4 regions of the Sphingomonas sp. PvP055 genome follow, and region 3 is predicted to be linked to each of the others. Evidence: riboswitches for the same ligand, from Rfam matches in the RefSeq annotation. Region 3 holds a riboswitch; each other region holds the start of a gene.

Region 1 (7,424 bases), on a different contig from region 3:
CGTGCCGACGCTCAACATCACCGCCGCCCTTACCGCGTTCAAAATCCAGAACCGGGAGGGTGCCGCATCGACGCTCGGCAAGGCGCCGACCGGCACGCCAGGGTTCAGCGCCTCGGCTTTCATCGACTACACCTTGCCGGTGGAAAGTGTCCTTCCGGGGTTCGGTCTGGGAGGGGGCATCCGCCACATCGGCCGAAGCTGGGCCGACACCATCAATACGTTGGCGGTCCCGGCCGCGACGGTATTTGATGCAGCGGTCCACTACGATCTCGGCGCCTTCCGGCTCGCTGGCAACGTCTCGAACCTACTCGACAAGAAATATGTCGGCGCCTGCCCATCGGCCGGCACTTGCTACGCGGCCAACCTGCGCCGTGCGACCATCAGCCTTGCTTACCGCCTTGGAGAAAACCGATGACCAATCTCTCTTCGCCGTTCGATCGGCGTCAGATGCTGGCGCTTGCCGCCCTTGGCGGTACCGCAGCAGCGCTGCCTGCATCCGCCCAAACGCCGACCGATCCTGGAGCGCAGCACATGCGCGACATGATGGCGATCCCGGCAGATGCGCCGAAGATCGCGATGCTGGTCTACCCCAAGATGGTCGTACTCGACCTGATCGGGCCCATGACCGTGTTCAACATGCTACGCTGCAACGTCCAGCTTGTCTGGAAGGACAAGGTGCCGGTCCCGACCGATGTCCGCATTCCCATTGCGGCGACCCACACCTTCGACGAGGTGCCGCCACAAATCGACGTGCTGTTCGTACCTGGTGGGCGGATGGGGACGGTCGACTGCATGAACGATCCCGCTGTCATGGCCTTTCTTGCCGATCGCGGATCACGTGCGAAGTGGGTGACGAGCGTGTGCACCGGTAGCCTGGCGCTGGCGGCCGCAGGGCTGCTCAGAGGCTTTGATGCGACCTCGCACTGGCAGGTTGCAGACCTTCTGCCACGCATGGGCGCGCGCCACGTCGACAAGCGGGTGGTGATTGACCGCAACCGCATGACCGGGGGCGGTGTCACCGCAGGCATCGATTTCGGCCTGACGCTCGCGGCACGCCTGAAGGATGAGGAAGCGGCACGACGGGTTCAGCTCCTCATGGAATACGCGCCCGAACCACCCTTTCGGAATGGTACACCAAAGGAGGCCGGTCCGAAGCGGGTCGCCGAACTGACCGGCCGCACGCCGTGGATGGACGCGCAGGTCGATACCGCAGTTGCAGCTGCCGCCAAGCGGTTAGGGATCGCAGCATGATCGGGCGGCATTCATTCGCTTCTGCGAGCCTCACCGTCATCGCTGTCCTTTGGTTTGCTTCGTCCGCTGCAGCACAAAACGTCGCGGACGAGACACCGCAGACGCGCAGCTGGGCGGGGAGCGACATCGTCGTGACCGGCCAGCGTCAGACTTACGCCGACCCGGAGACGACCGCAGCGACCCGAACCGCCACGCCGCTTATCCAGGTGCCACAGTCGGTCCAGGTGCTTACGCGGACGTTGATCCAGGAACAGGATCGTCGCACGCTCGGTGACGCACTGGTCAACGTCTCGGGTGTCACCCCAACGCGGTCGGACGAGGTGCTTTTCATCCCCCCGATCATTCGCGGCTTTCCGGCCGAAGTGTACCTCGACGGGCTGTCGGTGTTCGCCGGCAACCAGCAGGCCTACGACCCGAACAGCTTGGTAGGCATTGAGCGGATCGACGTTCTCAAGGGTCCGACCGCTACCCTTTATGGCGGGGGGATCGGCACGCCGATCGGCGGGGTCATCAATCTCCAAAGCGTCCGGCCGAACGATAAGGCAGGCGGGTATCTGGCGATGCGCGCGGGGAGTTTCTCGACCTGGAACCCCTACGGCGACATCAATGTGCCGCTGGCGGACGGGATCGCGGCGCGGATCACCGGCGAATATCAAAGCAACGGTAGCTGGATCGACAAGGTGTATGGCGAGCGCTGGTCGGTGCAACCCAGCGTCTCGTTCCAGATCGATCCTGCGACCGATCTCCTGCTCCAGGGGCAGTTCAGCCATCGCAGCAATCTCGAATATTCCGGCCTGCCTGCCGATGCCGCGCTGGCCGGCATGATCGACCGCAACGCCTTTCCCGGCTCGCCGATCGATCAGCCGCAGACGACGAACGACATTCGCATGGGGCAGGCGACGCTGCGCCACGCCTTCTCCGACCGCCTGAAGCTGACGGTCAGCGGCCGCTACTATTCGAGCAAGATCAATGAACAGGGGAGCTTCGTCTATCCGGGCCTCTTCCCTACCAAGACCGTCGCGCCGCTCTACGACGTGTTCCCGATCACCATGAGAAACCGCACGAAGGAGGCGACCGTGGATGCCAATCTGGCCGGCGATGTCGATCTGCTTGGGGGCACGCACAAGCTACTCATCGGCGTCAACTACGATTGGACCAGCTTCTATAGCGCGATGGGCTTGTTCGTTAGCGACTCCCCCTCGGGCACGATCGACCTTTCCGACCCGAGCTACGATCTGCACTACACGCCCCAGCTACCGGTCAACTCCTATACCGACGATCGCTTTACGACGTTTGCTGGCTACATCCAGGATCAGGCAACCTACGGTCCGCTGCACCTGACCGGAGGCTTGCGCGTCACCTCGCTAAAGTTCGTCGAGAACAGCAACATCGGCGTCGCCAACGACAAGACCTACACGCACGTCTCACCCCGTGCCGGCGCGACCCTCGACGTGGTGAAGGGCGTCGCCCTCTTCGCGGGCTATGCGACCGCGTTCCGTGCGCCCTTCGGCTTCATCGGCACGCAGACGCCGGTGCCGGAGACGTCGAGCAATATCGAGGGCGGCGTGAAGCTGGCGCTTACCGGCACGGGCCTCTCCGGCACGATAGCGGTGTTCAGGCAGACCCACGACAATGTCGTCACCGCCGATCCCGCCAATGTCGGCTTCTACATCCAGAGCGGACGGCAGCGCGCGCGCGGGGTCGAGGTGGACATGGTGTGGGAGCCGACACCGGCCTTCTCGCTCCTCGCCAATTACGCCTACACCGATACCCGCGACGATGGTGTGGCACCTGGCGACCGGCTCGCTCGTGTTCCGAAAAGTAGCGGGCGGGTCGCGGCTCGCTACCGGGTATTGCACGGTACGGCCAAGGGCTTGTCATTCGGTGCAGGCATCAGCGCTTTTACCTCGCGTGAGCTGACGCTGCCCAATACCCTCGCAGTACCGGGCTATGCCGCGATCGATGCGCAGGCGTATTACGACATTGGCCGGTTCACCCTTGGTGCGTCAGTGGTCAATCTGGGAAATCAACGAGCCTTCGATCCCTATTCCTACCTTGGTTATCCAGTGGTCGCGCCCAACCAGCCCCGTTCGGCCTATGTCACGCTCAAGGTGCGGATATGGCCATGGCGAAGCTGGCGAGGCGCTGGATCGCTTTGGCAAGCATAGGCGTGGCAGTCGCCCCTCTGTCGCCGGCTGCAAGCGCGCGGGCACCGGCGACCGGCGGGAAGATCATTCCCCTCTATGCAAAGGGCGGTGTTCCGTCGCTCGGTGTCCCGGAAGTGCGGGACCGGATGAAGACCGGCGAGACGATGATCTACGATGTCAGCGAACCAACGCTGGAGCTGTATCGCCCTGCACCTGGTCGCGCCAACGGCACCGCCGTGATCGTCGCGCCCGGTGGTGGCTTCGTAGCCCTCGGCTACACTTTTGGTGGCACAGACGTGGCGCAGGCACTGGCCGGCCGTGGCGTTACTGCCTTCGTGTTGAAGTACCGGACGATCCGGAGCGGTGACGGGCCGATGCGGATGCCGGATGTCCATATGAAAGAGATGGGCATCGTCATGTCGCGGGCGGAAACGGGCAGACCGATGGAGATGCCGCGCTTCGCTGGTGAGCCTCATGCGATCGAGGACGGGGCGCGCGCCATGGCGATCGTCCGGGAACGCGCGCGCGAGTGGGGCATCGATCCTCACAAGGTTGGCATGATTGGATTTTCAGCGGGCGCGTATCTTGCAGCCGATCTGGCAATCGGCGCCAAAGCGTCGCGGCCTGACTTTGTAGGCCTGATCTACGGCGGACTACGGACGCCGGTCCCGGAAGATGCGCCTCCCGCATTCATCGCCGGTGCGGCAGATGACGAGTACCAGCGGAACGATCCCGTGCTGCTCTATACTGCATGGCGGCAGGCAGGAGCTTCAGCCGAGCTGCACTTGTATGAACGAGGTAGCCACGGGTTCGATCTGCACGCGAAAGGTACGACGAGCGACCACTGGTTCAACGAGTTTGTCTGGTGGTTGCAATTCCACGGCCTCGTTAAAACCACAGCGAATTAGCCAGACCGTAACGTTCGGCTATGGCGATTGCCCAAAGGCATTGATCGGGATACATCGGCACCGCTGATCTGCTTTTGAAGCAGGCTGGCATGATCGCGTCGGTGTCCTGAGAGGGACTTAATAGGGAACGCGGTGAGGGTGGTTCGCCGCCTGAAGCCGAGGCTGTCCCTGCAACTGTAAGCGGCGAGCGCGATGCATATCGCTTCTTTCTTCATAGGAAGGGGCAGCCACTGGGCCGGACGTTACGTCATAAAGGCCTGGGAAGGCCGTGCATCGTGTGATGACCCGTGAGCCAGGAGACCTGCCGGCGTCTGGTCGCTCTTGCCTGGCCCAGGGGGTGGCCGCGGCACGGTACTCCGTCGAGCGACGACGTGTGCGGTGGGGACCGCACGGGCATGCGTGCCGGTCGCGATGGCGTCCGGCTGGCGCGGATGTCGGCCGTTCGCGGGAGGTCCCTGCCGGGTTCGCTCGACGCCCCGGGGATTACCGTAATGCCATTCCTATTGTCTCGCCTCGCGGTCGCGGGGGCTTTCCTGTCGCCTGTGTTCGCAGCACCTCTTAATGCTCAATCCACGCCCGCCCCCGACAACGAAGACATCCTCGTTGTTGGCCAGCATGCTCAGGACACGCTCACCACGCCGAATGCGACCGGCAGCCGCCTGGGCCTTACGCCGCTCGAGACCCCCGCGACGCTCTCGGTCATCGACGGCGCCACGATCCGCGCGCGCGGCGATATGTCGGTGATCGACGCGACGAGCCGTGCGCCGGGCATCAGCAACGCCGGCAACCCCGGCAATGGCGGCACCGCGCTCGCCGCACGGGGCTTCAGCGGTCAGGGATCCGTGCTCCAGCTCATCGACGGCATCAGGCTGTTCCCGGCTGCGGGCACGATCACCTTTCCGACCGATCCGTGGATGGTCGAACGGATCGACGTCCTGAGCGGTCCGGCCTCGGTGCTCTACGGCCAGGGTGCTCTGGGCGGCGCGGTCAATGTCCTGATGCGCAAACCCGATACGCAGCGGACGCAGGTGGAGGGAGAGATCGGCTATGGCTCGCAGGACAGCTTCCATGTGGCGGCGGGCGCAGGGGGGCCGATCACCGAGCGCCTCTCCTACCGCATCGACGGAAGCTATCGTCGGTCCGACGGCTATGTCGATCGTGGCCAGTCGCGCAGCCATGCCGTCTCGGGCACGCTGCGCTGGACACCGACCGACACGCTCGTCGTCACCGCGCGGGACGATTACGGCGACCAGAAGCCGATGCGCTATTTCGGCACGCCGCTGATCGAGGGACGGCTCGACGACCACATCCGGGACCGCAACTACAACACGCGCGACGGCTTTATCCGCTACCGGGACAACCGCACCAGACTGCAGGTCGACTGGACGCCGAGCGATGCGGTCACCGTCAGCAACCAGGCCTATCGCCTCACCTCCAAACGCTCCTGGCTCAATCTCGAAACCTATTGCTGGATCGCCGCAGACGGGGCCTGCGCCAACGGCAGCGCCAATACCGGTACGCCCGGCCGCATCCTGCGCACCGACATGACCGGCATCGTCCACGACCAGACGCAGTGGGGCGATCAGGGGAGCGTGACGTTCAGGACGGACGTCGCCGATGGCGTCGGCAACGACTTTGTCATGGGCTTCGACGTCAACCTCATCAAACTGACCTACTCCCACAATTTCGAGTCTGACCCGCAGGTTTCGGAAGTCGATCCCTTCGCGTTCGATCCCGGTCTGATCGTCGACACGCAAGGCATCGCACCGCGCTATCGCACACGCACCAACGAATATGCGGTCTTTGCCGAGGACCGGCTTAAGCTCGGCACGCACGTCTCGATCGTCGGTGGCGTCCGCTACGAGCGCGACACAATCCGCCGCTGGTCGATCGACTATCCGGGCGGCACCGGCACCGAGACGTTCGTGCTCGCCAAGCGGCTGCACAATGTGACCTGGCGGGTCGGGAGCGTCTATCAGCCGATCCCGACGGTGTCGCTCTATGGGCAATATGCCACCGGCGTGGACCCGCTGGGGACGCTGACCACCTATTCGACCGGGCAGGTGCAGTTCAGCAACGCGGTCGGCGACCAAATCGAGGTCGGCGCCAAGGCGGTGTTCCTCGACGGTCGCGGCACCGCCACCCTCGCCGCCTACCGCATCGTCAAGAAGCGCTTGCTGGCACAGCTGACCCCGACGAGCCCGGTCGAGCAGGTCGGCCAGCGATCGGCTAAGGGTATCGAGGCTGCGGTGTCGCTCGATCTGCCTTACGGCGTCGGGATCGATGCAAATGGCAGCGTGCTCGACGCGACGTTCGACGACTTCGTCTCTGGCGGCTCGAGCTTCGACGGCAATACCCCGCCAGACGTCCCCGAGACGCTTGCCAATCTCTGGCTGCGTTGGAACGCAACGCGCTCGCTCCAGGCACGCGCCGGACTGCGCTATGTCGGGCGCCGCTATTCGGACAATGCGAACAGCTTTCGCGTCCCCAGCTACATCACGGTCGATGCCACGCTCTCTTATGCGGTGACGCCGCACCTCGCGGTCGATATCCACGCCTACAATATGTTCGACCGGGACTATGCGCTCAGCACGTACAACAACGAGCAGTGGGTCCTTGGCCGTCCCCGCTCGGTCGACGTTTCGCTTCGTGTCAGCTTTTAACGGCCTCAGGCGGCCGGCGCTTGGCAAGACTGCCCGGCGCTGGCTGTACCTCGTTCATCGCTGGATCGGCATCGCCAGCTGCCTGTTCTTCGCCATGTGGTTTCTGTCCGGGCTGGTGATGGTCTACGTGCCTTATCCCTCCCTCTCGCCAGCCGAGAAGCTGGCTGGGAGCGAGGCGATCGACTGGGCAGCAGTGAACGTGCCGCCTCCGCTGGACGGCGGACGGCTATCGCAGGAGCTATTGCTCGAGATGCGCGACGGCGCGCCTGTATGGCGCGTGACCGGGTGGGATGGGACGCACACCACTCTCGCCGCCAGTCGCGGTACCGTCCTGCGGCCAGTCGATGCTCGTTACGCCGGTCGGGTCGCTGGCCGCTTTGCCAACGCACCGACGAGGCACGTAGAACGACTGACCCGGGATCAGTGGACGGTTGCTGGCGGCTTCGATCAACATC
Region 2 (7,424 bases), on a different contig from region 3:
TCCCGATTGGGTTTTCCCGAAATTGCCTGCCGGACATGGAAAAACGGGAATCTAATGATGGCTCGAACGGCAGGTCTCAGGATCGTGCGCGTACAGACTGAACGACCGGGTTTGGGCGCTTCCGGACCGTCCGCTTTCGGAAGGCCAGGCGTGCGATAACGACCAATGCGCATAGCTGCGGTTCACGCCATTGGGCGTTATCAGCACTCCGTCCGCGCGCTCATCACCTCACGCCTACGTCCGATTTTTGGTGGCTAGCTGCCGTCCGAAAAAATTGCCTTGTCGGCGGAGCGACGAACCAAGCTTTGGGGTTCAGCCCCCTCCGACCTACGCTGATACTCTTCCGCCATATCTGCGTGGATTTTGCGTATCGCAGGGTCTGATGCTTCGGACGCCGATATGCGTTCCATTGCGGCACGTCGAGCAAAGTAGGCGCGGTCTTGGTCATCGAACATGGTAACCTCCTTACAGGCTACCAAATTTCATCATTGCCGTCCGTCTGTTGTCAAGAGGCCCTCCGGAGCGGGTCATTCTGCCCGCTTTTGGGCGATTTAAGACCGGCTGCTTTCCTCTCTAATAGCTGCCGGTCTGCTTTCAGGAACGGTCGCCTCTCGGCATTGGTTGAACATCGCGAACTGGTGGTTAGGCGACAGGTACCTTTCAGGACTCGATAGCCGTTAGCTGCCATCCCGATTCCGCCGGCCTTTCTTATAAGGAATCGAGAAAAGAGAACGCGCTGCGTGTACCGGAAGAGCTGTCATATTGGCTGAGGGGCTGGATGCTTTGTATGCAGCAGGCAGAGACCAGGGTGTGGGCGAATGACGATAGCGGCAATCGTGTTTCTTCTTTGCTGGGCTACCCTTATCCGTGACGCGCGCACGCCTATCACCCGTTTTCTACACCGCCTGACGGTGGAGATTCCCGCTGCAGCGTTGAACCGCCTTGAACCCGGGCACATCGCATTGGCAATTGTCGTAACAATGTTGGTCGTTGTGCATCTCAATGCGGGAGATAGCGACGCGATCCGCATGGTTGCGTTGTTTGCCCCAGAAGTCACCGTATGGCTTGCCAGCCTCGAGATCAGCGCCATTGTTGAGGCGGTCGTAGCCTTGGCTGCTGCTACGGCGGCATTGCGCCGTTTAGGTATTGCCGCCACCCTTACAAGAGTTTTCGTCTCTCTGCCACGACACCCTAAAAACAAGGTAAATCGTGCGCGGAAGGGACCACGACTTAACCACAAAGTGCCTTCGAACGATGAAGAGGACGGGGTGAGGTTCGCGCTAGCGAGCTGAGCTTAACAGTTCGTCGGAAACGGCTTCGACAGCCGCTCCACTCGGATACCCCTGTCATCATGTCGGCCATGCGCGCCGACCCTTCGCCATAGGTGCGACTTGCTTGACCATCTTCTAGCTATTTTGCTGCTTCTCGTTGTCCCGATGCGCGCGCTTTGGCGCAGCCGACCTGGACGGACCGCCTCTCGCACTAAGATCACCCGTTACATAACCACAATTGGGATGGTGGCCGGGTTGCTCGCTCTATTAGCAACCAGCTGGCTTATGACAGGTCGATCCGCACAAGCGCTTGGCCTTAATGCTCCTACATCGACACCTTCGCTGATTGGTCTTGGCGTCGCGATTGCAACTTTTAATGCCCTGTTCCTCAGCAAAAACAAGAAACCTAAGCCGTCGCAGAGGGAGGAAATAGACGCCGTACGGCGGGATCTATTTCCTGAAACACCAAACGAAGTGAAGCTGTTTCTGCTTTTGAGCCTTGCAGTCGGAGGTGGATGGGAGATACTCTATCGAGGTTTTCTTTTGTACTACCTACCGGCAAGGATCGGTCTATTAGGTGCGATCATCATCGCAGCCCTTGCATACGGCGCGGCGCACGGGTTCAAAACCCCAAAGCAATTCGTAGGTAGCGTCGTGTCTGCGCTGGCTTTTACTATTGCATATGTCGCCACATCAAATTTGTGGTGGTTGATACTGTTACACATAGGGGTAATGCTATTCGGCGCCATCGTCAGCAAGGCCATCAGTGGTGATTTAGAAGCGAGTTGATTGGTGATGGATCTTCCCGATTGGGAAGGTCGGGCGAGATGGGAGTGACCGGATCCCCTCGCTGCGACCAATGCGACCGCTTTCACAAAACCCGTTCCCAACTGCACTTTCCCCAAATGGGCGGTTGGGGATGGGGAACTGGGAATGTCGGCGTAGTGCTTGAACGGCTGGTTTTGGGACGACAGCCGATCGGCGGAACGACTGAGATTGGGCGCTTGCCGTAGGTCCGCTTTGAGGCTGCAAAGACTCATTCCCTGACAATCGAGCGTCCTTCCGCGCTTGCGTCTGCCGGCCAATCTTTGATGTACGTTGAAGGGCAGTTTCTCGCCAACTGGATCAGCCGCCCCTACGACTGAAATTGGTCGGTGAGCTACCGCGAATTGCAACCTGCTCTCCCCAACCTCACTAAAGATCACCCGCTGCCGGCGGTTTACCCCCGTTAGGAGGTGCAGAACGCTTTTCGTCCACCTTCCAGGTAGATTCGAGAGCCTTGAGGATGGACCGCCAGGTTTCGGCAACAGCGCCACTTGAATTGTCAGCTTGGCTACGAGCTACTTCCTCAGCTCTATTGCCAAAGCGACGTCGCATCCCAGCGGCGAGGGCCGAAAGCTGATCCTCCATCTTCTGGAAATTATCGGATTACCAAAATATGTGAAATAACATTTCTCAAGTGATCGCCTCGATTTGCGATCTTACAACACCCGCCAGTGTGATGGGGTCAAATGGTTTTGTTATCACCCCGATGATGCCGGGCCTGTTGAGGTGAACGTTGTGAGAAGTGTCCGATGAGAGCAAAATCACTGGAGTAGGCGGTGATCCATCCGTTTTAGTTATTTTTTTTAGCAAATCCGTCCGACTTTTGGCTTCCAGCGCAGCGTCTAAAATTACCAAATCAAACGGTTTTTCAGCTAACGCACTTATCGCATCCGCAGCGCAACTTACTGAAAAGACAAAAATATTTGAATCGAGATGCAGCGAAATCTCTAGTATAAGCCTTATGTCCGGATCATTGTCGACGCAGAGAATGCGCAAACTACGAGTGCTACTCATGCTCCTCCCGCCTTCCCTGCAATAGTGAAAATAGATTCATTTTCTGGATAAGGTTTAGCATGGTATACGAGAAAAGAACAGTGATATGAATACAAGTGCTGTCGAAGCTCCTGTAATGCGGCATCCTTTCAGCGAAATCGATAAGCGTTCACATCTAAAAATGTTTATTAATGGGCGTCTAAGAAATGGCTGACAACCTACTAGCGAGTTGCGATGTTCAAAAAGGTTTTTTAACGCCCTCTCTATGGGGACCGAACAAGGAAATTCAAATTGACTGATGGAATTTCGAACAGCGTCGAGCTTGCTACCCAAATGACGATGGCATGGTTGTCCAACCCTAACACGCGCACGTCGGCGGAGGACGTTGCGGCATTCTTGAAGTCGATGCACGCCGCAGTGGTCGGTCTTTTGGCGGCGCCAGCAGACGTTACTGCCGAGGACGCCGCTCCTGAATTTACCGGGGCAGTCACCGCACGGAAGTCGCTGGCAAATCCCGATGTCATTATCTCAATGATCGATGGCAAACCCTACAAGACGCTGACGCGGCATCTTTCTACCAACGGTCTGACGGCTGGCGAATATCGCGCTCGCTATGGTTTAAAGGCCGACTATCCCATGACTGCACCGTCCTACTCGGCACTGCGGCGGGATATGGCGAAAAAAGTTGGTCTTGGCCGAAAGCCGGGCCAGAAACCGCCAGTCAAGGCAACGGTGCCTACATCTACACCAAAACGTGGTCGTCCCCCGAAGGTAGCCGAGCCTGCGTGAAGTGACAGGCGCCGAACATGCCCGCCGCCACTATGCTTCGACTCGACGTGGATGATCGTCCGCTATTGGGCGTTTTCGGTCCGACCGCTCTACCACCCGAAAGCTGTCAGTCGGCTTTGGGGGGGCAGTCGGCCCGTCGGTCATGTGGCTGAACGTCCCGACCTGGTGGGGAACGGACAGGCAGCTTTCAGGAGGCGGCTGGCGATAGCTGCCGTTCCCGAAAAGGATGCAATTCTGGGAAAGCCTGATCAACCAAGCACAATCTAGCCGCGTTCTGGCTTGCCCTCGAAGTTACTGATGGCGGAAGCGTCGGTGCGGTTCCTCACGCCCCACTCGCACAGGGGCAGCAGAGCCTCGATCAGCGTCATGCCGAATGGAGTGACGGTGTAATCGACTTTGGGCGGCACCTCGCCATAGTCGCGACGAACCAATACCTCTGCCGAGGCGAGTTCACGCAGTTGCTGTATTAGCACCTTCTCGCTGATGCCGGCGACCGTCCGCTTGAGATCGCCGAACCGCCTCGGACCCGAGCGGAGGTGATACAGGATCAGCGGCTTCCATTTGCCGCCCATGATGGCCAGCGCGACATCAAGGCCGCAGTCAGATGGAGGAACGCTCATCGCATCTCTTCGGTACTTACCTTTAGGTAGGTTCTACCCACATTACCAGTGCCGGTCCATATTCTAAAAACGTGCGCGACGGGATCAATCATCTTTCCGTCGCAACAATGGAGCTTAAACATGACCGACACGCCGACCATCCTGATCTATGCAACATATCGCATCCAGCCCAGCGACGTGGAAGCGTTCCGGGATATCGCTTCGCGCATGGCGAGCGCGGCCAGGCTGCGGGACGGCTGCGTATTTCTTGACGTTACGGAGGAAGTAGGTGCCGCCGGCACGTTCCGGCTGATTGAAGCCTGGCGAGATCAGGCGGCGTTGAACGCACACCTCTCCACGCCCGATTTCCAAGCGGTATTCGAAGAAGCTGGGAAACTCGGCATCACCGACCGTCAGGCCGACTCCTATTCGATTTCGGGCAGAGCGGCGCTCGACATGCCGTCCTGACCGGAATGAGGACCGGCCCACAAGGCGTTCCAGCAAACGGACGGCGGGAGAGAAGGCGTCGGCCTTCTCGGAATCGATCGTGAACTGAGAATTTATCCAGTGTCTCGATATCCCGTTTGATTGGCATTTTAGGACGTAGTGGGGGGTGGTTGTCCGGCAATGCCGATCGCACTGCGATAGGGCAGCTCTGAGCAATCTTGCAGATTGACGGTGCCACGGGTACGCGCTTCTCGTCTAGCTGGATGAATATCTTGCTGGGCAGTGATCGCGCTGGTGTCCCGAGAGGGACTTAATAGGGAACACGGTGTGGGAGATACTCTCCCGAAGCCGAGGCTGTCCCTGCAACTGTAAGCGGCGAGCGAGACGTACATCGCGTCCTCTTTTGGAGGGTGCAGCCACTGGACCAACGCCGTAACGGCCGAGATCCGGGAAGGCCGTATATCGAGCGACGACCCGTGAGCCAGGAGACCTGCCAGCGTCTGGTCGCTCTTGCTTTGGTCCAGGGGATGGTCGGGGCACGGTTCTTCCGTCTGAGCGACGAACGAGCGGCGGGGGTCGCATCGGTTCGTGTCGCGGGCGCTTGCGTCCGCCTGTCGACGCGTGCCGACCGTTCGCAGCGGACGCCCCCGTCCGAAGTCGCTTGGCGCACGGGGGACGGACATGAAGAATCTGAGATTACGAACAAAATGGCTCGAATGCGTGGCTATAGCTTCGGCATGTAGCACCACACCAGCATGGGCTCAGGGGCAAAACACCGAGGCTGTGCCGTCACAGGCACCAAACGACATTGTCGTGTTCGGCCGCGGCGAAGCGAAGATCGGTGTTGCGCATGCAGCAAGTGAGGGCACCGTCGCCGGTGCCGACCTTCTGGTTCGCCCGCTGCTGCGCGTTGCCGAACTGCTAGAGGCGATACCTGGCATGGTCGCTGCGCAGCATTCGGGAAGCGGCAAGGCCAACCAGTATTTCCTGCGTGGCTTCAATCTCGATCACGGTTCGGACTTCACGACTTATATCGACGGGGTGCAAATGAACCTGCGCACCCACGGTCATGGCCAAGGCTATCTCGATCTCAACGGACTGATCCCGGAGATCGTCGCGCGCGAGGATTTTCGCAAAGGGCCATACCGTGCCGATGGCGGCGACTTCGCGCTGGCGGGGGCTGCCTACATGACCACGATCGACAGCTTCGCCCGGCCGTGGCTTTCGGTCGAGGGCGGCTCTTATGGCTATGGTCGGATCGCCGCGGGCGGGACGATTGACGGGATTGGTCCGGGGAAACTGACGCTCGTCGCGCAAACCAAGGTCTACGACGGACCATGGGAGGAGCCTGAGCATATGCGACACGCATCTGGCTTTGCGAAATATACCGCTCCAGCTGGCGCAGGCCAGGTCGAAGCCTCGCTCAACGCCTACCGCGCGACCTGGCGTCCGACCGAACAGATTCCCGAGCGCATAATTGGTACCGCGCTCTGCAAGGACGTGTTCTGCTCACCCGATCCGACGGCACGCGGCGAAACGACACGGCTCGTCGGCAACGTCGCGGTCCGCCAGCCTGACTGGCACGCCAATGTCTATGGTCAGTTCTACGACTGGTCGATGTATTCGAACCCGACCTACACCGACCCGGACGGGACCAGCGCACAGATCCGCCAGTTCGACAAACGCTGGATCGTCGGCGCGAGGGGCGAAAAGCGTTGGACGCTCGCACCGACCCTTGCCGTCTCGCTCGGCACCGAAGAGCGCTACGACCATATCGGCAGCGTCGGTGTGTATCGCACCAGCGCGCGATCGTTCCTGTCGTCGCTCGGCCGCTACCATGTCGAGGAAGCGTCGGCAGCATTGTACGGCGAAGCGACGTGGACGCCGGTTACGGGTCTCCGCCTGATCGGTGGGGTTCGTGGGGACTATTATCACTACGTCGTTCGCGCGCGGGATCAGGCGGCGGTCTTGGCCGGCGAAGGCAGAGGCGACGACGCGATCCTGTCGCCCAAGGCATCAATCGCGTACTCGCCGACCGATCGGCTGGAGTTCTACGGCAACTGGGGACGTGGGTTCCACTCCAACGACGTCCGCGGCGCGGTAAACGTCGAAACGCCGGTGCCTGTGCCGGTCCGCGGCAACGGCCGCGAAGTCGGCGCCCGGTGGCAGTTACCCGGCATTACGCTGACCGCGACCTATTGGTGGCTCGACGTCGACAGCGAACTGCGCTTCGTCGGAGATTCCAACGCGGTCGAACCGACCGGTGCCAGCGAGCGTCGTGGCTATGAACTTGTGGCGTTCTGGCGGCCCAGGCCGTGGCTTGCGATCGACGGCAATTACACAGCGAGCCGGTCGCGGTACGACAATGGCGATCGTATTCCCAACGCCTTCGAGAACGCCGCATCCGCCGGGATCGCGCTGGTGCTCAATCCTTGGGAGGCAAGCGTTCGCGTCCGCCACCTCGGGCCCTATCCTTTGATCGAAGACAACAGCGTCCGAG
Region 3 (7,424 bases):
CCGCTTGCGCTGCGGCGAAACCCGCCTCGTGCGCGGCATAGTCCGCCGCCAGCAGCAGATCGGTTTCGGGCAGGTCCTGGACATGGACGAAGCCGTCGGCGGCGGCGACCCGCGCCGCGATCCCCGTCGCGTCGGCGCGCGCTTCGCCCTGGCCCCCGCCATCGTCGAACGCATAGGCAGAGGCGGCGAGCCACGCCGTCCCCGCCGCGATCCGTGCGGTCGGCGAACCGGTCTCGGTTGCCGGGTCGAGGCCGATCCCATAGCCGCCCGGTTGGGGACCATAGATCCGCGCGCCCGGTGCGGTCCCGACGAACGGATTGCGGTCGGCAGGCTCGTCGCGCAGCGCCAGCGCGCGGATCGCCTGTCCAAATAGGGCGCAAAGCGTCGGGAAAGCGTCGCGAAATAGCCCCGAAACGCGCAAGGTGACGTCGATCCGCGGGCGATCGAGCACCATCAGCGGCAGGATTTCGACCCCGGTGACGCGATCCGACTGGTGATCCCACAGCGGCGCGACGCCGAGCAGGTGGAGCGCCATCGCGAATTCTTCGCCCGCGGTCCGCATCGTCGCGGAGCCCCACAGGTCGATCACCAGCGCGCGCGGATAGTCGCCATGGTCTTGCAAGTGGCGGCGGACGAGTTCGTCCGCGAGCAAAACGCCTTGGATCTGCGCGGAACGTGACGGAACCGCGCGCGGATCGGTCGTAAACAGGTTGCGACCGGTGGGCAAAACGTCGCTGCGCCCGCGCCACGGCGACCCCGACGGTCCCGGCGCAACCCGCTGCCCGGCGAGCGCGCGGAGCAGCCCGTCGCGTTCGGCGACGCCATGCTCGCCGCGTCCGAAGACGTGGAGCCCGTCGCCATATTGGCTTTCCTTGACGTCGCAGACGAACGTGTCGATCCGCGTGATCGCCTCTGCCTGTGTCGCCGCCGTGTCGAGACCGAGCACCGCGTCGAGCCCGAGCGACCGGGCCTCGTCCGCGATATCGCGCTGCAACCGATCCCGGCGCGGCGGGATCGAGCCCGTCCGCATTCGAGAACTCGTCGAGCAACGCCTCCAGCCGACCGAGCCCGGTGCCGCCCCCCGACGCGACGAGCGGGGGCGGGACATGACCGATCGTCACTGCGCCGATCCTTCGCTTGGCCTGTGCGGCTTCGCCCGGATCGTTGACAATGAAGGGATAAACGATCGGCATCGCGCCGCGCAGCGCCTCGGGCCAGCACGTGTCCGACAGCGCGACCGCCTTGCCCGGCAGCCATTCGAGCGTCCCATGCGCGCCGACATGGACCAGCGCATCCATCTCCAGCGCGCGCAGCCACAGATGGAAAGCGACATAGCCGTGCCGCGGGCAGGCGCTCAGATCATGATACTGTTCCGCCCGCACCGCCGGATCGCCACGCTCCGGCTGGAGCGCAACGATGCCGTCCCCGCTCCGCACCGCCGCAAAGTGGAACGCGCCATCCGTCACCAGCCCGTCCGCTTCGGGCTGCCCCCACGCCGCGAACAGCGCGTCCCGCAGCGCCGCGGGCAGGCGGGTCAGGGCTTCGCGATAGGCAGGTACGGGCCAAGCTACTGTGATTGTTGTCAGTTTTTCAACGATGTCGGCCCCCGCATCGGCCCGGACGGGATACCCCGCCCCCGCCAGATCGTCGAGCATCGCCCCCACCGACCCGATCGCATCGAGCCCCACCGCATGCGCCATCTGATACGCCTTGCCAGGATAGGTCGAGAGCACGATCGCCAGCCGCCGCGCCCCCACCGGCTTCGCGGCGAGCCGGGCCCAGCCGTCCACCTGTGCAACGATCGCCATGATCCGCGCCGGATCGGCCCGGTGCTCGCGGCGGGCATATTGCAGATCAGGGTCGCGCGCCGCCGTTTCCTTGAAACTGGCGACCCCCGCGAAGATCCGGCCATCCACCTCGGGCAGAACGACGTGCATCGCGAGATCCGCGGGGCTCAGCCCCCGCGCCGCCGCCGCCCACGCCGCCCGATCCGACGTCGCGAGCGCGACCTGGAACACCGGCACCCCGGCGCCATTGAGCGGCGTAACGCCCGCCGCATCGCTCGCCGAGAAGGCGGTGGCGTTGACGATCGCCGCAGGCGCGAGCGCCGCGACCCAGCGCGCGATCCACCCGCGCGCCGCGCCGTCTTTGAGCGACGGGACGAACAGCCCGATCACAGCGTACCCCCGCGCCTCGAAGCCCGCGTGCAGGGCTGCGATCGGCGCGACATCGGATGCGATCAGATACGACCGGTAGAAGACCAGCAGCACCCGCGGCTTGCCCGCGGTGATCGCGAATGCCGCCGGGCAAGAAGCGCCGGTGCCCGGCTGCCACCCCCCGACGCCCGCGATCCCGTGCGCTTCGATCGTTCGGTCCGTCGTCAGCGCCGCCGCCGCCGCCAGGATCTCCAGCGCCGCGCGCGCGGCGGACGCGCCGCCGAGGTCGCACAAGTCCGTCAGGCGTCGCAACGTCGCCACCGCAACGGTCGATACCGCATCCAGTCTTGGATCCACGCGCCCGTCGGCGGGCAGCACCGCAAGCGCGATCCCGCGTTGCCGCGCGATCGCCGCGAGTTGCTGGAGTCCGTAGGACCAATAAGCGGTCCCGCCGATCAGCCGGACCAGAATGCCCTTCGCGCCACCGAGGGTCCGTTCGATGTAGGTATCGACCGACAGGGGGTGCGCGAGATCGGCAAGGTTGGCGAGCCGCACCGAGGGCAAAGCCGGTCCAGCCGCACGCCACCCGACCGCGAAAGCGCCCAGGTCGCTATCGGAGAAGGACAGCACGACGAGATCCGCGGCATCCTGCCCCAGATCGCGCGGTGTCGCGGTGTCCTCGATCCCATGCGTTTCGCGAAAGACGACGTGCATCGGGGCTCAGCCGATCAGCGCCGCCTCGATGACCGCCGGATCGAGCCGGTCGCGTTCCGCAATCACCACCAGCCTGGAGCCGCGCGGTTCGTCTGTGCGCCACAAGCGATCGTAGTTCGTCCGTACCCGTGCGCCGACCGCCTGGACGAGCAAGCGCATCGGCTTGCCCGACACCGCGGCAAACCCCTTGATCCGCAGCACATCGCCTCGGCTCGCGAGCGCTTCGATCCGGGCTTCCAGACCGGCCGGATCCGCGATCTCACCACAGTTTACGACGATGCTGTCGAAATCATCATGCTCATGGTCGTCCTCGCCGTCGTGATGCGATGGGCGGGCCGCGATATCGTCTTCTGCCGCGGCGCCCAGACCCAGCACGATCCGAGGATCGACGACGCCGTCGACAAGTTCGATCACCGGGATCGGACGCGACATTTCAGCGGCGATGGCCGCTCGCGCCGCGGCGATTCCTTCGGGACCGGCGAGGTCGCATTTGGTCAGCAGCACCAGATCGGCGCACGCCAGTTGATCCTCGAACACCTCGGCGAGCGGCGTGTCATGATCGATGCTGGGGTCTGCGTTGCGCTGCGCGTCAACCGCCGCAAGGTCGGGCGCGAAACGCCCGGCGGCGACGGCCTCCGCATCGGCGAGCGTGATGACGCCATCGACGGTGATGCGCGACCGGATCGCCGGCCAGTCGAACGCCTTGAGCAGGGGTTTTGGCAAGGCCAGCCCGGATGTTTCGATCAGGATGTGGTCGGGCCGCGGATCGAGCCGGAGCAGCATCTCGACGGTCGGAATGAAGTCGTCCGCGACGGTGCAGCAGATGCACCCATTCGCCAGCTCGACGATGTTCTCGGCAGGACAATCGGGGATCGCGCATCCCCTGAGGATATCGCCATCGACCCCTAGAGTGCCGAATTCGTTGACCACCACCGCGAGCCGGCGGCCCTTGGCGGTCCGGATCAAATGGCTGATCAACGTCGTCTTGCCGGCGCCGAGGAAGCCGGTGACGATCGTGACGGGAACTTTCGAAAGGTCGGACATGTTCTTCCCCGTGGCGCAACAGCAACGAACGGGTGGGGCCGATCAAGGACGGCGCGCGACGACGGACGAGCGCCAGAAGCCGCCCGAGCCACGCACCGATGCAGCCCCAGCCGCATAGGCTCGTCGCTCAGACGGAGAACCGTGCCGCGGCCATCCCCTGGGCCAAGGCAAGAGCGACCTTATCGCCGGCAGGTCTCCTGGCTCACGGGTCATCGCTAGAGCATCACCTTCCCAGATTGCCCGGTCCTAAGACCGGCTCAGTCCAGTGGCCGCTCCCTTCCGGAGAAGGGGGCATGACGCTTTCGCTCACCGCTTACAGTTGCAGGGACAGCCGCGGATTTGGGGGAAGCCCCCCGCACCGCATTCCCATTCAAGCCCCTCGCGGGGCACCGGCGCGATCAGCGAGGACCGAATAAAGGCCCTCGCGGTGCATATTAGACCAGACGGCACGTGTTGCCAATTCGCTAATCGCCGACATGCTCCAGGACGTTTCCGGCACGGAGAAGCGCCGTGGTCGATCGGCCCGCCAGGAGTGGCGCGAAGAAGATCGTTCCGCCGCTCGCGCGCACCACATCGGCGCCGACCATCGTCTCCGGCGTATAGTCGCCGCCCTTGACCAGGACGTCCGGTCGGATCGTTCGGATCAGGTCGATCGGCGTATCATCCGAAAACGACACGATGTGGTCCACCGCGGCCAGTCCGCTCAGGACTTCGGCGCGGTCGGCTAGGCTGCTGACGGGCCGCGACGGGCCCTTCAGGCGGCGAATCGAAGCATCGTCGTTGAGGCCGACGATCAGGACGTCGCCCTGCCGTCGCGCCAAGTCGAGCAAACGCACATGCCCGGCATGAAGCACGTCGAAACACCCGTTGGTGAAGACGATCCGGGCGCCGTTTGCGCGGACATGGTCGAGTTTTGCGAGGAGCAGCGGCAGCGGGATCATCTTCGTCATCGCGTGGTCGCGCCGATACAGACGTTCCTCCAGGTCTCCGCGAGTCACCGCGTAAGTTCCCTGGCGCGATACCGCGATGCTCGCGGCGACGTTCGCCTGGTCGATCGCCGCAGCGATTGGCAGCCCCTCGACGATCCCCACGACGAGCGCGGCCATCGTGGTATCGCCCGCGCCGGTCACGTCGAAGACCTGCAAGGCCTCGGTCGGATGATCGACCATGGTGCCGTCTCGCGACACCATCAGCATTCCCTTGTCGCCCCGCGTGACCACGAGATAGCGCAACGCCATCGCTTCCAGAACCGATGCCGCGTGCGCAGCAATGTGCGCTTCATCGCAAGCACCAAACAGGGCGTGGAATTCGCGAGCGTTGGGTTTCAGCAGGAACGCACCCTTGTACCGCGAGCGATCGGCGCATTTCGGATCGACGAAGGCGGGCACGCTATATTTGCGGGCGATCGAGAGCAGCAACGGGAGTTGGTGGAGGACGCCCATGTCATAATCGGAGAAGATGACGGCGCGGACACCGTCGATCCGTGCCTCGAACCGCCGCACCAATTCTGCCTGCGCCGTCTCGCTCGCATGCCCGTCATGATCGATCCGCGCGATTTGCTGCACGCCGGAGACGACGCGGGTTTTCTGCGTGGTGGGTCGTCCCGGGTCGATCACGCGATCGAGCACGACCTTTCGCTCCTTCATCATTCTCGCGAGATCGTCTCCCGCTGCATCGTCCCCGGAGACGGTGAGCAGCACGCATCGCTGGCCCAGCGCGGCAACGTTCGCCGCCACGTTCGCTGCGCCACCGGGGCGCGACTCCTCGCGCGCCGCGCGCATGACCGGGACCGGTGCCTCGGGCGAAAGCCGACTGGCTTCGCCGATGATGTAGCGATCGACCATCGTATCGCCGACGATCAGGATGGCCGGGGGGCGTTGGTGAGTCATCTTCGGGTCTCCGCAATGTCAGCGCCAGCCGCGAACCTGAGAGGGTTCAGGACGCGTGGAGAGGGTCGGCCAGCGGCGTGCCCAGCCGCCGCCGTGATCCTGATGGGGAACGACGATGATCGAAACGGGCGCGTTCGGGGCCATGCGCGCGACGAAACTTCGGGCAATCGTGGGGTCGACCACGGGGTCATCGCCGCCCACGAAATGAACCTGCGGCACGCTCGACAGGAGCGCCGCTTCGGCTGCTGGATCGAGCGAGCGCGACAAGGGGGATAAGTGCCGTGCGCGCGTCCACTGCGCCAGATCGAGATTGGCGGCGACCGTCACCAGCGCCGCCACATCCCGCCGCCGTTCCGCCAACAGCGCTGCCAGCGTTCCGCCTCCCGAATATCCGACGAGGATCAGTCTAATCCGGTTCGTCTGTCGAAGGAGAAGATCCAGCGCCTCGGACGCACTGTCGATCACTTCCGAGGAGAAACGCGCGATACTCCAGTAATCGCTCTGGCAGTGACGCGAACGGGCAGCGTATTGGCAAGGTCTCGCCAGCCAGGCGACCGCGCCCTGACCGGGGTGTTGCACGGCAAGTTGCAACGCGACGGGGGCGGTCGGTGTCGGATCGAGCGAACGGCGCCCTTCGCGCGTGTAGGCGAAGCCGTCGCCCTCGATGTAGATCACGAGGACATCGGATGTATCGCGCCCTGATCGCGTGGCTGATGCAAGGTCGAAGCGCCCGGTCGGGATGACCTGCGACTGCCACGCCGCGTCGCGCACCAGGCGCGATGCGGACTGGCGCGCGACGGACGGGCTCCCGAAGCTGAGCGAAAGAAGTGTCGCACAGCATAGCGCAATACGGACGAGTGCATCACCGTATGGTCCCCGAACGTGGTCGGACAGATCCGTCTTCATTCAGTGGAAGTGAACTCCCGAAAGGAGAAAGAAACTACTGTAATATTACCTAAATGTATAAACGCAGAACAGACGTATTGTAATGCGGTTGGCGGTATAGATGTGGGTTTGAAGTAATATACCTCAATGAGAGTAAGGCGTTTATTGATCCGCATCTGTTGTTGAAGGGGAAGTCCGGTGGTGATGAACGGCGAAGCGCCCGATCAGACCAAACGGACTCGACGTCTGCAGGCCGGCATTTCGCTATTGGCGATTGGAGCTGGACTTGCGATGCCCCAAACATCCTGGGCGGATACGACCATTTCCGGAACGACGGTCGGGGCGCAGGTGCTCAATGGCAATGTCGGGCTTTTTGAGATCGAGCCTACTGGCACGGTCGTCGCGGACACGAGTGCCGCGGTTTTCAATTCTGGTACGGTCGACACGTTCACGAATAACGGTGTCATCGACAACACCGGTTTGTCCGTTAATGCCGTGCAGAACACTGGTTCGATCGGGCTATTTCTCAACACCGGCAGGATTACCAGTCTTGGCTCGGGGCTCGTTCTTACCCGGGCGACCAGTAGCTCCCTGACTCCTGCGATCATCAATGCCATCATCAATTCCGGGCTGATCTCCGGCGCGAGCTCCGGGGCGATCCTAAATTATGGCAGCACGATCGGAACACTCACCAACAGGGGCACGATAAAGGGGCTGTTCGCCATCATCAACGATG
Region 4 (7,424 bases), 1.9 Mb from region 3:
AACCCGCTACGCACTTGCCGCAAGCGTGCCATCGCATCGATGATCGTCGGCCCGCCGCAGTTCATCAGCCGGGTCGGGTAGGGCGCGACCGCGATATGATGCGCCAGCCGCCGCACCGCCGGATGCGACGTCACCCGATCCTCGCCGGTTTCGGCGGCGGCGGTCGACAGCAGCACGCGCGGGGGTTTTGCGATGAGATATTCGAGCGGCAGCACGTCCCATTTCTTGAGGCCATAGGCAGCACTCATGTTGCGGAACCCACCGCGCCGAAGCAATTCGTCGGGGAGCGTGCCGCTGCCGGGGACGAGGCCACCCGACTGCCAGATCAACGCCGATACCGGCGTGGCGCGCGATGGCGTTGCCGCCGCCGCGATCCGCGCGGCCAGCGCCGCGCCACGCTCGGGATGCCGCACGGCGGCGGCGATGTCGCGCACCTGCGTGATGCTCTCCGCCACGCTCTCGGGCACCTTATATTGCACCAGCGTGATGTGCAGCCGCTTGAGCGCGGCGACGGTCGCGGGCTCGGTATGCGGGCCGGTCAGCACCATGTCGGGGCGGAGCGCGACGACCTCTTCCGCGGTCCCCGAGGTCGCATGGAAGCGATTGGCGATGCCGAGCGGGATCGAGGTCGCGCGCGGGTCCTGCGAATAATGGCTGATCCCCGCGATTTGCGCGGGGTCGGCGACGCGCACCAGCACCGCGTCGATACACGGGTTGATCGACACGATCCGCGGCGGGCGCACCGGCGCGGCGGAGGTCAGCAGCGCCGCCGCAATAGGCAGAGCGAGCAGTCGGATCAAAACTCGACGCCCTTCTGCGCCTTGAACCCGGCGTTATACGGGTGCTTCACTTCGGTGAAATCGGTGACGAGGTCGGCGATCTCGAGCAATTCGGGTTTTGCGCCGCGCCCGGTGATGCAGATGTGCTTGGTCAGCGGGCGATCCTTGAGGAAGGCGACGATCTCGGCGATCGGCAGCGTATCGTCGCGCAGCACAATGTTGAGTTCGTCGAGGATCACGAATTCGATTGCGGGATCGAGGATCATCGCTTTCGACCGCTCCCATGCGGCGCGCGCGGCGGCGATGTCGAGTTCGCGGTCCTGCGTGTCCCAGGTGAAGCCTTCGCCCATCACCTCGAACGTCGCGAGATCCGGATAGGCTTCGAAGAAGTTGCGCTCGCCCGTTTCCCACTTGCCTTTCACATATTGCAGGATCGCGACCTTCATCCCCCAGCCGATGCTGCGGATCGCCATGCCGAAGGCGGACGAGGACTTGCCCTTGCCGTTGCCGGTGTGGACGATCAGCAACCCGCGTTCGAGCGTGCGGCGCGCCTGCATCCGCTCGCGCGCCGCCGCGATGCGCTTGCTGCGCGCATTGTGGCGGGCGAAATCTTCGGGGGTTTCGGTCGTCATCGGGGGAACTCCTCGAGCGCGGTGGCGAGACGGACGAGACCTGCCGCACCGCGCGGCAGGCCGATGCGCAGCCGGTCGGGCTGGTCGGCGAAGGGACGGGTCAGGATGGCATGATGCGCGAGCGTTTCGAACAGCTTTGTCGCACCGTCGCATGCAATCAGCCGGAACAGCGGCGCGTGGCCGACGACGTCGAGGCCCGCATCGCGCAGCACTTCGTCGAGCAAGCCGCCCGTCTCGGTGATGCGCGCCTGTTGTGCGCGGTGCCAGTGCTGGTCGCGATACGCCGCGGTGCCGATCGCGACCGCCGCGGACGACACCGGCCAGTCGCCGAGCAATGCGCGCAGTCGCGGCGCAAGATCGGTTCCTGCGATGACGAACCCGAGGCGAAGCCCGGGCAGGCCGTAGAATTTCCCGAACGAGCGCAACACGATCAGCCGATCGCCCGCCTCCGGGCAGAGGCCGGGCGCGGGGTCGGCATAGGCTTCGTCCACCACCACGGTCATCCTTTGCGCGAGGGTGCGAAGCAGCGCGGGATCGGTGACGCGTCCATCCGGGTTGGCCGGGCTGGCGAGGACGAGCAGGTCGGCGCCTCCCATGCCACCGTGCTCCTGCGCAGGCAGGAGCCCAGAGTTACGCGCGTTCGGTGCGGTACCCTGGGCCCCCGCCTGCGCGGGGGAATCGCTCGTTTGTAGGGCCGTGACAGCTTCCGGTGCCACGGCAACCGCGTCAGGCCATGCCGCGAGATGCCCGGCATAGCCCGGCCGCACCACGCACGGTCGCCGCGCAGCGATCACCAGCGCAAGCAGCCGCATTGCGAGGTCGCTCCCCGGCACCGCGATGACCCGCGCCGGATCCGCCACGCCGAACGCCTCCGCCGCGGCGGCCTCGAGCCCTGCGATCGCGCCCGGTTCGGGGAGCTGCTCCCACCCGAGCGGCACGCCTGCGACCGGCCACGCCCAGGGCGCGATCCCGGTCGACAGGTCGATCCAGTCATCCCCGCCGAACATCGCACGCGCGGCGTCCACGCGCCCGCCGTGCGCGTGGAACAGGGCAAGATCGCGTGCGCGCAACGCTCAATACGTCAGGCGGACGCCGCCGAAGGCAGCGCGGCCGGGCTGACCATATTGGTAGATCGTCTGGTATTTCGTATCGAACACGTTCTCGACCCGCCCGAACACTTCGACCATCTTCGTGACCGGGAAGGACGCGCGCACGTCGCCGAGCACATAACCGTCGAGCCGCCGCGCGTTCGACGCATTGTCGAAACTATCCCCTACCGAGGTCAGCGTCGCCCCCGTCGTCAGGCCGAACGCCCAGCGATAATCGGCGTTGACCGTGATGCTGCTGTCGGGCCGCCGCGCGAGCTTGCGCCCGAAATTGCGGCTGCCGGCGGAGCGGTCGGTCGCGTCGAGATAGGTGTAGCTCGCGCTCACCGTCAGCGGCTCGACCGGACGCAGCAGCAGCGTCAGTTCGACCCCCTGTGCCCGCGTCCGTGCGATGTTTTCGTACGTGCCCGACGGACGACCCGCGCAGATCCCCGTGAGCGGTGCTGCGCACGAGACGAAGGTGATCAGATCGGACGAATTGCGATGGAAGTAGGTCGCGCTCGCTTCGACCGCGCCGTTCAGCGCCTTTTGCGTCACCCCCGCATCCCAGCCGTGCGAGCGTTCCGGGTTCAGCCGCGTGTTCCCATACTCGCTCTGCAACTGGTACAGCGTCGGCGCCTTGAAGCCTTCGGAATAGCTCGCGCGCAGCGTGGTCGCGCCATGATTGGGGGAATAGACGCCGCTCCCCGAAAAGGTCGTCGCGCCGCCGAACACATTGTGGTCGTCATGCCGCACGCCGCCGGTCGCGGTCAGCCCGGTGATCGGGGTGACGGCGAGCTGGCCATAGACGCTGAACAGCCGCGCCCGGCCCCGCGTGACCGGCCCGCCATAGCTCGACGAGGAAAAGCGCGATACTTCCCGCTCCGCGCCGAAGGTCGCGAACACCGCCGAGGTGACGTTCGCGGTGCCCTGATATTCCAGCCGGTCGTTGCGCCCGATCCCGCGAAACGTCTCGGTCGGGTCGCCATCGGGGTCGATGTTGCGCCGGTCGGTGTCGGTATGCGCATAACCGAAGCGATTGTGCAGACGCCCGTCGAACAGCGCGGCGTTGAGCCCGGCATAGCCGACCCATTGTTCGACATCGCCATATTCGCGCGTGTCGCCGAAGGTGAAGTTGGGCGGTGGGAAACCGTCGATGTCGGTCCGGCTGTTGGTATAGAAGCCGCGCAGGTCGACCGAGACGTCGCGGGCCAGCGCGATCCCGAGGCTGCCGTTCGCGGCATAGTTGCGGTACCCGTCCCGCTCGGTGCCGGGGGCGTAGGCCGAGATCCCGTCGGTGCCGTAATAGCCGCCGCCGAGGCTCGCGGACACCGGCCCCATCTTGCCCGAGACGTTGGCGAAGCCCTGTGCGGTGCCATAGCCGCCGCCCTCGGCACGCGCGTTGATCGCGATCTGCTCGGTCGGCTGGCGGGTGATGAGATTGACGACGCCGCCGATCGCCTGGCTGCCCCACAGCACCGATTGCGCGCCGCGCAGCACTTCGATCCGCTGGATGTTGCCGATCAGCAGATTGCCGAAGTTGAACCCGCCGCCGGGGGCGGAGGGATCGTTGAGCTTGATCCCGTCGATCAGCGCGACGGTCTGGTCGCTGTCCGCGCCGCGGATGCTGACCGAGGTGGTGGTGCCGATCCCGCCGTTGCGCACCACGGTGACGCCGGGCGTCTGGCGCAGCAGGTCGGACACGACGACCGCCTGGCGCTCGGTAATCGTCGCGGTGTCGAGCACCGTGACCGACTGGCCGACGGTATCCGCCGGGCGCGCCGCGCGGTTGGCGGTGACGACGATATCCTGCGATGCGTTGGCGGCTTGCTCCAGCGTGGCGGTGGATTGCGCGCTCTCGGCGAACGCGGGCGCGGCGGCGGCGATGCACGGCAGCAGGATCAGATAGGCACAGGTCTTCACGGTTATTCCCCTTCGCAACAGCTACGGGGGCACGCACGGCGCTATGTCGGAATTCCGTTTCCCGCCGCGCACGACCCCAACCACGTCGTCTCGCGAGGAAAACCTCGATCGCACGGCACACCCCGGCCGGACGAAGGACAACCGCGACAGGCAGGTCTCCTGGCTCCCGGGTCGTCGTCTGGCTCGGCCTTCCCGGATCCGGAGATCCAGTGGCACGCAGAAGGAGCAAGACTCGCCGGTCACAGTTGCGGGGACAGCCCCGGATGACGCGCTTGAGCACGCTTCCGGGTTCCCTTTTCATCCCATCTCTGGGAACCTGTCGCATCGGCGCGTCTAGAGCGCGCTTTGGGCAAGGGCAAGATGTGACACGGACGACACTATTCCTGGGCGGTGCCCGCTCGGGCAAGAGCCGCCTCGCGCAGCAAACCGCCGAGGCGTGCGCGGGGCCGCTCGCCTATCTCGCCACTGCCGAGGGCCGCGACGGCGAGATGGCGGACCGGATCGCGCGGCATCGCGCGGACCGGGGGGAGCGCTGGCGCACGGTGGAGTGCCCGCTCGCGCTGCCCGCGGCGATCGCTTCGGTCGAGACGGGCGCGGTGCTGGTCGATTGCCTGACGTTGTGGCTGTCCAACCTTATGCTCGGCGAGCATGACATCGCGGGCGCGACGGACGATCTGCTGGCTGCCATCGCGGGGAGTCCGTTGCCGATCGTGATCGTGACCAACGAGGTCGGGATGGGGATCGTCCCCGATCATCCGCTTGGTCGCACCTTCCGCGATGCGGCGGGGCGGCTCAACCAGGCGGTCGCGGGGCAGGTCGACGCGAGCTATTTCGTGGCCGCCGGGCTGGTGCTGCCGTTGCAGCGGTATCGGACCTGACGCCGCGGGGCTGGTCTCCGCGGTCCGCAAATGGCATTCCGGTCAAGGGATTGCACGAGGAACGACGATGACGCGATGGATCGACGCGCACCAACACTTCTGGTCGCTGACGACGCCCGGACATGAATGGCCGACGGCGGCCGAAGCGCCGATCCACCGCGATTTCGGGCCGGCAGACCTGATCGCCGCGTGCGACGGGCTTCCGCTGGCGGGAAGCGTCCTGGTCCAGTCGCAACCGACCGATGCCGATACAGACTGGATGCTCGCGCTGGCGGAGCGCACGCCGCTGGTGCGCGCGGTGGTCGGGTGGGTCGATCTCGCCGACCCCGCCGCGCCCGATCGCATCGCCGCGCTCGCTGGCAACCCGTGGTTGCGCGGGCTGCGCCCGATGCTCCAGTCGATCGACGATACCGACTGGCTGCTGCGCGCGGACCTTGCCCCCGCGATCGCGGCGATGCAGGCGGCGGGGCTGCGGCTGGATGCGCTGGTCCAGCCGCGCCACTTGCCGATGCTCGCGCGGTTCGTGGAGCGCTGGCCCGACCTGCCGATCGTGATCGATCATGCCGCCAAACCGTTCCCTGCCGCAGGGACACTCGATCCGTGGCGCGACGACATCGCCGCGCTCGCTGGGCTTGGGGTGCATTGCAAATTGTCGGGGTTGCGGACCGAACAGGGCTCCGGCCAGCCCGCGAGCGACCTCGCGCCTTATGTCGCGCATCTCGTCAGCGTGTTCGGGCCGCGGTTGATGTGGGGGAGCGACTGGCCGGTCGTCTTGTTGTCGGGGGATGATTGGCGGCGCTGGCACGACGATGCGCTGCGGATGGCGCGCGATGCTGGGGCGGACATCGACCGGCTATTCCACGATGCGGCGGTGGATTTCTACGCGCTGGGGTGAGCCGTCGCCCGACCCCATCCGTTCGCCCTGAGCGCAGTCGAAGCGCCACTCCCAAGCAAGCCTAGGCTCGGGGGAGACGGGGGCTTCGACTTCGCTCAGCCCGAACGGGGGGGTGAAACGAACCCTAGCCCAGCGCCGCCTGTTTCTCCGCCGCCAGCGCATCCAGCTCCGCGCGCGTTTTTTTCTCGCTTGCGGTCTTCAACTGCCCGCACGCCGCGTCGATGTCGCGCCCGCGCGGGGTGCGGACCGGGGCGCTGATGCCGGCATCGAACACGATGTTCGAAAACGCCTTGATCCGCTCCGGCGTCGAGCATTCATACGGCGCGCCCGGCCACGGGTTGAACGGGATCAGATTGACCTTCGCCGGCAGGTCATAGAATTTGAGCAACCGCACCAGCTCGCGCGCATCCGCGTCGCTGTCGTTCTTGTCCTTGAGCATCACATATTCGAACGTGATCCGCCGCGCATTGTTCGCGCCCGGATAGTCCGCGCACGCCTGCAGCACCTGCTCGAGCTTATACTTGCGGTTGATCGGGACGATCTCGTCGCGGATCTCGTTGGTGACGGCATGGAGCGACACCGCCAGATTGACCGAAATCTCCTCGCCCGCGCGTGCCATCAGCGGCACCACGCCCGAGGTCGACAGCGTGATCCGCCGCCGCGACAGGCCGATCCCGTCGCCGTCCATCACGATCTTCAACCCGTCGCGGACATTGTCGAAATTATAGAGTGGCTCGCCCATCCCCATCATCACGATGTTGGTGAGCATGCGCCCCTCGGGCTGGCTCGGCCATTCGCCCAAAGCATCGCGCGCGAGCATCACCTGCCCGACGATCTCGCTCGGGGTCAGGTTGCGCACCAGCCGCATCGTACCGGTATGGCAGAAACGGCAGTTGAGCGTGCAGCCGACCTGGCTCGATACGCACAGCGTGCCGCGGTCCGCATCGGGGATGAACACCATCTCGTAATCATTGCCGTCGTCGGTCCGCAGCAGCCACTTGCGCGTCCCGTCGGTCGACACCTGCGCCTCGACCACTTGCGGGCGGCTGATCGTGAAGCGCTGTTCGAGCCACGGCTGCATCGTCTTTGAGATGTCGGTCATCAGCGAAAAGTCGGTGACGCCGCGATTGTAGATCCAGTGCCACAATTGCTTGGCGCGCAGCTTGGCCTGCTTGGGGTCGAGCTGCGAGGTCTCGAGTGCCATCCGCAGATCGGGCTTGGACAGCCCGAGC

The links. A riboswitch is a leader RNA that binds a small molecule or an ion and turns the genes downstream of it on or off. The one in region 3 is predicted to bind cobalamin.
Region 1: linked by a shared signal. The riboswitch ahead of ABIC16_RS18960 (TonB-dependent receptor) and the one ahead of cobW (cobalamin biosynthesis protein CobW) in region 3 are both predicted to bind cobalamin.
Region 2: linked by a shared signal. The riboswitch ahead of ABIC16_RS19925 (TonB-dependent receptor) and the one ahead of cobW (cobalamin biosynthesis protein CobW) in region 3 are both predicted to bind cobalamin.
Region 4: linked by a shared signal. The riboswitch ahead of ABIC16_RS00715 (TonB-dependent receptor plug domain-containing protein) and the one ahead of cobW (cobalamin biosynthesis protein CobW) in region 3 are both predicted to bind cobalamin.

Annotation. Positions count from the first base shown of each region.
Region 1 covers NZ_JBEPNS010000002.1:55,026-62,449, reverse strand. The annotation lists gene ABIC16_RS18980 (TonB-dependent siderophore receptor) at 1-415, shown strand, start outside; gene ABIC16_RS18975 (DJ-1/PfpI family protein) at 412-1,251, shown strand; gene ABIC16_RS18970 (TonB-dependent siderophore receptor) at 1,248-3,419, shown strand; gene ABIC16_RS18965 (alpha/beta hydrolase) at 3,377-4,306, shown strand; cobalamin riboswitch at 4,389-4,629, shown strand; gene ABIC16_RS18960 (TonB-dependent receptor) at 4,798-6,969, shown strand; gene ABIC16_RS18955 (PepSY-associated transmembrane domain-containing protein) at 6,956-7,424, shown strand, end outside.
Region 2 covers NZ_JBEPNS010000003.1:6,948-14,371, reverse strand. The annotation lists gene ABIC16_RS19955 (hypothetical protein) at 819-1,292, shown strand; gene ABIC16_RS19950 (CPBP family intramembrane glutamic endopeptidase) at 1,392-2,060, shown strand; gene ABIC16_RS19945 (response regulator) at 2,727-3,110, opposite strand; gene ABIC16_RS19940 (Ros/MucR family transcriptional regulator) at 3,381-3,878, shown strand; gene ABIC16_RS19935 (winged helix-turn-helix transcriptional regulator) at 4,142-4,498, opposite strand; gene ABIC16_RS19930 (putative quinol monooxygenase) at 4,619-4,945, shown strand; cobalamin riboswitch at 5,200-5,436, shown strand; gene ABIC16_RS19925 (TonB-dependent receptor) at 5,606-7,424, shown strand, end outside.
Region 3 covers NZ_JBEPNS010000001.1:2,026,981-2,034,404, forward strand. The annotation lists partial or broken gene cobN (cobaltochelatase subunit CobN) at 1-2,870, opposite strand, end outside; gene cobW (cobalamin biosynthesis protein CobW) at 2,877-3,914, opposite strand; cobalamin riboswitch at 4,085-4,323, opposite strand; gene rfaE2 (D-glycero-beta-D-manno-heptose 1-phosphate adenylyltransferase) at 4,379-5,803, opposite strand; gene ABIC16_RS09765 (hypothetical protein) at 5,822-6,709, opposite strand; gene ABIC16_RS09770 (hypothetical protein) at 6,980-7,424, shown strand, end outside.
Region 4 covers NZ_JBEPNS010000001.1:150,081-157,504, reverse strand. The annotation lists gene ABIC16_RS00730 (ABC transporter substrate-binding protein) at 1-800, opposite strand, end outside; gene cobO (cob(I)yrinic acid a,c-diamide adenosyltransferase) at 797-1,411, opposite strand; gene ABIC16_RS00720 (aminotransferase class I/II-fold pyridoxal phosphate-dependent enzyme) at 1,408-2,481, opposite strand; gene ABIC16_RS00715 (TonB-dependent receptor plug domain-containing protein) at 2,485-4,419, opposite strand; cobalamin riboswitch at 4,552-4,754, opposite strand; gene cobU (bifunctional adenosylcobinamide kinase/adenosylcobinamide-phosphate guanylyltransferase) at 4,782-5,297, shown strand; gene ABIC16_RS00705 (amidohydrolase family protein) at 5,365-6,192, shown strand; gene rlmN (dual-specificity RNA methyltransferase RlmN) at 6,317-7,424, opposite strand, start outside.